DNA from 3 places in the Aeromicrobium sp. P5_D10 genome. Region 3 is predicted to be linked to each of the others. Evidence: predicted binding sites of a transcription regulator. Region 3 holds the regulator's gene; each other region holds the start of a gene.
What was found. The regulator LexA, encoded in region 3, represses DNA repair genes until DNA is damaged. The targets are predictions, from matches to a motif close to TCGAACANNTGTTCGA.
Positions count from the first base shown of each region.

Region 1: the regulator LexA is predicted to act here: its motif matches at 865-880, upstream of ACXJKC_RS05960 (alpha-ketoglutarate-dependent dioxygenase AlkB).
Region 2: the regulator LexA is predicted to act here: its motif matches at 990-1,005, upstream of ACXJKC_RS03895 (DUF222 domain-containing protein).

Region 1 is NZ_JBFUME010000003.1:185,122-187,384, forward strand. Features, by position in the region: gene ACXJKC_RS05955 (bile acid:sodium symporter family protein) at 1-214, shown strand, start outside; gene ACXJKC_RS05960 (alpha-ketoglutarate-dependent dioxygenase AlkB) at 222-845, opposite strand; gene ACXJKC_RS05965 (hypothetical protein) at 998-1,291, shown strand; gene ACXJKC_RS05970 (BCCT family transporter) at 1,293-2,263, opposite strand, start outside.
Region 2 is NZ_JBFUME010000002.1:470,304-472,566, forward strand. Features, by position in the region: gene ACXJKC_RS03895 (DUF222 domain-containing protein) at 1-973, opposite strand, end outside; gene ACXJKC_RS03900 (hypothetical protein) at 1,128-1,775, shown strand; gene ACXJKC_RS03905 (MazG family protein) at 1,775-2,263, shown strand, end outside.
Region 3 is NZ_JBFUME010000006.1:351,746-354,008, reverse strand. Features, by position in the region: partial or broken gene ACXJKC_RS14275 (SDR family NAD(P)-dependent oxidoreductase) at 1-808, opposite strand, end outside; gene lexA (transcriptional repressor LexA) at 892-1,620, shown strand; gene galE (UDP-glucose 4-epimerase GalE) at 1,595-2,263, opposite strand, start outside.

The DNA of each region.
Region 1 (2,263 bases), on a different contig from region 3:
CGTCGCGATCGGTCGAGCATTGCACTTCGACCGGTCAGACCGCATCGCGATCCTGTTCTGCGGCTGCAACAAGTCTCTCGCGAGCGGCCTGCCGATCGCCTCAGTGCTGTTCGCGCCGAAGGACGTCGCACTGATCGTGCTGCCGCTGATGCTGTATCACCAGCTGCAGCTCATGACCTGTGCTGTCGTGGCCGGGCGGTTGGCCCGCGCCTGATCGGGCGCTACAGCACACCGCGGGGACGGAACTGGACGCTGATGCGTGGTCCGACCGCTCGCGCGGTCTTGAGGACTGCGTGATCCCAGGTGCGCTGGCATGATCCGCCCATCACGACCAGGTCGCCGTGCCCCAGCGCGAAGCCGATCTGCGGACCTCCTGCGCGTGGTCGCAGTGACAGCCGTCTGGCGGCGCCGAACGAGACGATCGCAACCATCGTGTCGTCGGTGCGACCTCGACCGATTCGATCGCCGTGCCAGGCGACGCTGTCGTGGCCGTCACGGTAGTAGCACAGCCCGGCCGTCGCGAACCGTTCACCGAGCTCGTCCTCGTAGTGGTCCGAAATCGCCTCGCGCGCATCCAGCAGCAACCGGTCGGGGAGCTCATCGCGCACTCCGTAGTGGGCGACCAGCCTCGGTACGTCGACGACCCGGTCGTACATCTGCCGTCTTTCGGCCTGCCACGCGACCTCTGACTGCAAGCGCAGGAACACTTCGTCGGAACCGGTGATCCAACCGGGCATGACGTCGACCCAGGCACCGTCGGCGAGCGCGGTGCGCCGCATCGCCAGCGGGCTGATCTCTGGGGTCAGGCCGACATCGAGCAGCGAACCCTGGTAGTAGTCGGTCACCTGATCAGCGTACGCCGATTCGAACAGACGTTCTAGTATTACTTCGCCCCGAGTGGTGCAAACCCGACCGCGAGCGGTGCGGTCTGGACAGACACGCCGTCTCGGGAAGACCAATCCGCACCGCTCGCGGAGAGGGACGTAGGCTCCGACTCATGCAACCGGCCTGGGACTCACTGCTCGAACAGCTCGAGCAACTCGCCTCCGACCCTGCCCGCCCGATCACCGCCGACGTCGAGCAGAACTTCTCGACATTGGCGGAGCAGGCGATGGCGGAGGGAACCATCGACCGTGAACTGCATGTACCGGACATCGCCCGCTGGCTGTGCGGGCTGGCGGTCGCGCACCGCGAGGTGCACCGCCAGCACGCCCGAGCCGGTCAGGACGACGATCTAGGACCGTTGCTGGTCATCGCGACCCGCTGGCTCCACCCGGCCAGGCCCCGCTGAACTAAGCGGGCTTGTCGCTGTCGGGTTCGGACGCCTCGACCACGAGCACGAAGTCTCCGTCGTGTTCCTCGACGCCGGTCGCTACGGCCTCCTCGACCATCACGACACCCAACCGCTCATTGACGACGATCGGATCGGTCTGCAGATCCTTATAGAGCGATACGCACAGCGCGACCATGACCAGGACAAACGGCACCGCCGCCACGATCGTGATCTGTTGCAGTCCCGTCAAAGCCTTGTCACCGCCGATCACCAGCATGATCGCTGCCACCGCACCGGTCACCGATCCCCAGAACACGACCGTGCGCTTCGAGGGTTCGTCGGAGCCCTTCTCGCTCAATGAGCCCATGACGATCGAGGCGGCATCTGCGCCGGAAACGAAGAAGATGCCGACGAGCACCATGACCAATACCGTCGTGATCGACGCCAGCGGCAGCTGGTCGAGCATCGCGAACAGCGCCGAGTCGGTGTCGACCGCTCCACCCTTGCCGACGAGGTCGCCGGTTTTGCGCTGTCCATCGATCGCCGCGCCGCCGAAGACGGCGAACCAGACCAGGCTCACGAGTGAGGGAACGATCAGCACACCAGTGACGAACTGCCGGATCGTGCGCCCCCGGCTGATGCGGGCGATGAACATGCCGACGAACGGCGTCCACGAAACCCACCAGGCCCAGTAGAAGATCGTCCAACCGGCGAGCCAGTCCTTCATCGCGTCATCGCCGCTGGCCGCGGTACGTGAGGCCATTTCCGTCATCTGCGAGGCGTAGTCACCCAGCGCAGTCGGCAGCAGATTGAGGATCAGGAGGGTCGGGCCGGCGACAAACACGAAGACCGCCAGCACGAGGGCGAGCACCATGTTGATGTTCGACAACCACTGGATCCCCTTGGCGATACCCGAGACAGCCGAAGCAATGAAGGCGATCGTCAGGATCACGATCACGACGACCAGCACGGCCTTGTCGACCGAGTCGA
Region 2 (2,263 bases), on a different contig from region 3:
CGTGGTCGATGACCCGGGAGTCTGAATCCAGATACAAGGCCACGAGGTGTGCATTGCAGGCCATCCGTTGGGCTTTGGCCGCTGACACATCGGTACCGCTGGTGGTGGTCGCGGTGCCTTGGCCGGTGCGCAGGTCATCGATATCGATCGTGACGGCAACCGTGGCGGCGAGGCCACCGGCCATGGGCAACGCCCCTGTGGGCAAATGGTTGATCAACTCGATGAACGCGTGGCCCATTTTCTGGTCGCGGGGCAGGTTGGTGAAGTCATCAATATCCATGCCGTACTTCTGGGCGTTGAGTGTGTTGCGGCGTGGGGCGATGATTCCTTCGATCGCCGCTCGTAGGGTGTCGGCGTCGGCGGTCGGGATCGTGAACGTCCCCCGGGTGGTTCCRTCRCCGCGGCGGCTCATTTTCAGCCGGGTCGCGTTCCAGGCTTTTTCTTCTTCGGCACGCAGCTTCTTGCCGAGTTCTTCGTCCGCCCCRTCAGGGTCGATGACTTCGAGCACCCGATTGGCCAAACGCTTGAGGTCGTCGATGTTGTGTTCGCCAGCCAACCGGATCAAATGCGCTTCAGCATCGCGGCGGGGTTCATCATCAACCCAATCCGGTAGACGGTCGATGGCTTTCATGATGACCCGGGCTTTGTCGGTGGACAGGCCACCGGTGGCCCATGCCGTACGGGTGGCCTCAGTGTGCTCGGTCGTAACCCGTGCCATCGACACCAGTTTCGCGGCTTCACCCTTGTGCATCCCGGTCTGATTGGCCAACCACACCGTGGTGGAGGTGGCACCATCATCGCCAGGTAGTCCCATGCCTTCGGCGCTTCCGGCGATCCGTGACATCAAAGCGTCCAAGCTGGTGCGGGTCTTTTGTAGTGCGACTGCGACCTCGCGTAGCTCCCGGCCGGTCAACCTCCAGGGCTCACAAACGGCAGCATCATCGATCAACGACGACAACTGCTCGATGATCATGCGGTAGCTCCTGGAATTGGACGGGTTTTCGACTCATTCCAAAGCCTAAACACCACCACCGACACCCCAAATCCAGCACACCGAAGATGTCCACAGGGTGACAAGCTCCGCCTGGCTCGGTTGAGTGCGCCGGTGGCATGGGTAATCTGTGACCATGCTCACTCGTAAGCGCGCTGTCATGCTTGCTGCCGCCGGGTCGTTGCTGGCCGCCTGCGGCAGCGTTCACCCCGGGGATGCCGCTGTCGTCGGCGGCGAGTCGATCCCGATGAGGACACTGGAGAAGACGGCCGAGGCGTACTGCACGTTGACGTTGAACTCCGCGCAGCAGCAGGGCGTCAACGCCGTGAGCAACACCGATATCCGTCGCCAGGCCGTCACCTCCCTGGTGTCGATCGTGGTGGCGCGCGACCTGGCAAAGTCCGAGAACCTGCAGATCAAGCCCAAGTCCTATTCGCTCACCGAGGTCCAGGTCGACCAGCTCGCGAAGACGTTCCCCAAAGCCGATCTGGACGAGCTGAAGAAGGCCCTCGAGGAGAGCCAGGAGGTCTCGACGATCGCCATCGCCTTGGCTGCGAAGTCGACCGGTCAAGTTCCTGACGAGACGAATCAGGCAGCGCTCGACGATCTGGGTCGGTCCGAGATCATGAAGGCGTTCAAGGCCAAGGATGTGCAGTTCGCACCGCGGTTCGGACTGAGTCCGTCTGGGGCGGAAAGGGCCGCGACGGGATCGCTTTCCGTTGCTCCAGTCGATCTCGAAGCGCCTACGCCCGAGGAGCTGCCGAAGACCCAGCGCTGCTCCTGATGCGGATACTGGTTCTCAGTCCTCGGGTTGCTCCGGGCATTCTGACGCTTCCAGCCTGGGACGCCTTGCGTACGGCGACCAGCGTCCATGCGACCGAGATCGATCCTCATGTGCAGGCGATCATGAGCTCCGGCATCGACGTCGAACTGGGGGAGCGGCCCGCTGCCGATGACGCTTCGGACGTCTGGATCGCTCCGACGGGAGATCTGGCCTGGGCGAACAAATTGGCCGATGAACTGATGTCTGATGACGGTGAGTCATGCGACGTCGAGGTCATCTTCGGCTCTTACGATCTTCCGGGTTCATCGCTTCTCGACGTCGTCGACGTCATGGACCGCCTGCGCAGGGAGTGTCCGTGGACCGCCGAGCAGTCGCATGCCTCGTTGAGTCCTTATCTCTTGGAGGAGGCGCACGAGACACTCGAAGCGCTCGACAATGGTGACAGTGATCATCTGCGCGAAGAGCTCGGCGATCTGCTGATGCAGATT
Region 3 (2,263 bases):
GCACCCACACGTTTGATCAACGGATCGACCCGGGCCGCCGCGCCCGGCGCCAACGTGGCGCTCCTGCCGAGCACCCCACGCCACATCGGCACAGTCCTGACCGACCGCCGGGTGCCGAACATCTCGACCAGTGCATGAGCTGTCTGCTGCGGTGTCAACAGGACTCCTGCCGCCAAGATCGCCCTCGCCCCGCCATCTGGCGCCATCGAACCGACCATCGCAGTGTCGACCCCGTCAGGGCACAGGGCGTGGACGCGGATCTTGTCCTTGCGCAACTCGGCCACCAGCGATGTCGCGAGCGAGAGCACCGCAGCCTTCGACGCGGCGTAGACGCTGAGACCCGCTACGGGGGCATGTGCGCTCAAAGAGGCCAGGATGCCGATCTCTCCCCCGGTCACCCCGGTGCTGACCTGCTCGCGGAATGCATCGGCAGCCGCACGTACTCCCCACACGACGCCCAAGACATTGACCTCGACCGTCGTGCGGATCTGCTGCTCGGTCAGGGCCGTCGTGTCGCCTTCGAACAAGACACCCGCATTGCAGACCCAGGCGCCCAAAGGCGCGATCTCACGGGCGCGCACCGCGACGATGCGGTTCGCGCCTCGGGATCGGTGACATCGAGGCCGTAGCCCGCCGACGCGCCGATCTCGCTCGCGGTCCGTATCGCCGCCGGCTCGTCGATATCGGTCACGATCACGCTGTATCCGCGCCGGATCAGCTCGACCGCCACGGCACGTCCGATACCTTGGCCGGCGCCGGTGACGACAGCGGTTCTCGGTTGACCGGGCTTCACGAGTGTCTTGGGCATCGCCCCAACTTAGAGTTACAGGGCACGACACGCCATCGAACATATGTTTGAATCTGGGCCTCGATCCGGGTTAGTGTTCACACATGAGCGACGAACGCAAAGCCGACGTCACCGAGCTCCCCGACGGGCCGGCGGACTCCACTGGATTGACCGTCCGCCAGCGCAAGGTGCTGGAGTTCTTGCGCGATGAGATCGAGAAGCGCGGCTACCCACCGAGCATGCGCGAGATCGGTGCTGCCGTCGGCCTGACCAGTACGTCCTCGGTCGCTCACCAGCTGCGCACTCTCGAGGGTCTCGGCTACGTCAAGCGCGATCCCAACCGTCCTCGCGCGCTCGAGATCTTCTTGCCGGACGTGCTCGCGGCGAGGCGCTCGATGGCCACTGTGCCGCACGACGAGGCGCCCTTCGACGAGACCGGCATCAACGACGCGGCGCCCACCGCGACCAATATCCCGCTGGTGGGGCGCATCGCGGCCGGCGGACCGATCCTGGCCGAGGAGCGCGTCGAGGAGATCTTCCCGATGCCCAAATCCCTGGTCGGCGACGGGACGTTGTTCATGCTCGAAGTCTCCGGCGATTCGATGATTGACGCCGCGATCTGCAATGGCGACTATGTCGTGATCCGCCAGCAGCCCAATGCCGAGAACGGCGAGATCGTCGCTGCGATGCTCGACGGCGAAGCGACCGTCAAGACCTTCCAGCGCAAAGACGGCCAGGTCTGGCTACTGCCGCACAATCGGGACTACTCCCCCATCGACGGCACCCATGCCACGATCCTCGGCAAGGTCACCGCGGTCCTTCGGCGGGTGTGAGACGACGGGCCGCCCAGGCGCTTTCGACCATCTGGGCGACCGAATACCGCATCGTCCAGTCAAGATCTCGCGCGGCCAGCTCGCCCGAGGCGACGATCCGTGCCGGGTCGCCCGGACGCCGGTCGGTGATCTCGGGATCGAAGTCGATCCCGGTCGCTTGTGCCACGGCGGTCATGATTTCGCGCACCGAGACGCCATCGCCGCTACCGAGGTTGTAGACGGACTCCAACGAGACACCGGCCAGCAGCTTCCGGGCGGCGACCACATGCGCGTCCGCCAGATCGGCGACGTGGATGTAGTCCCGCACACATGTACCGTCCGGCGTCGGGTAGTCCGCGCCGTTGATCCGTGGCGTACGCCCCTCGAGCAGCGCCTCGATCACGAGCGGGAACAGATTGTGCGGGCTCGTGTCGTACAGCTGAGGCACGGCCGAGCCGACGACATTGAAGTAGCGCAGCGACGTGTGGTGCAGGGCGTGCGCCCTCGCGGTGTCACGCAGCAGCCACTCGCCGATCAGCTTGCTCTCACCGTACGGTGACTCCGGCGCCGTCTCGGTTGTCTCGGTGACCAGGTCCACGTCAGGCGTTCCGTAGACCGCAGCGCTCGACGAGAACACGATCTTGTCGACTCCGGCCTCGTTCAT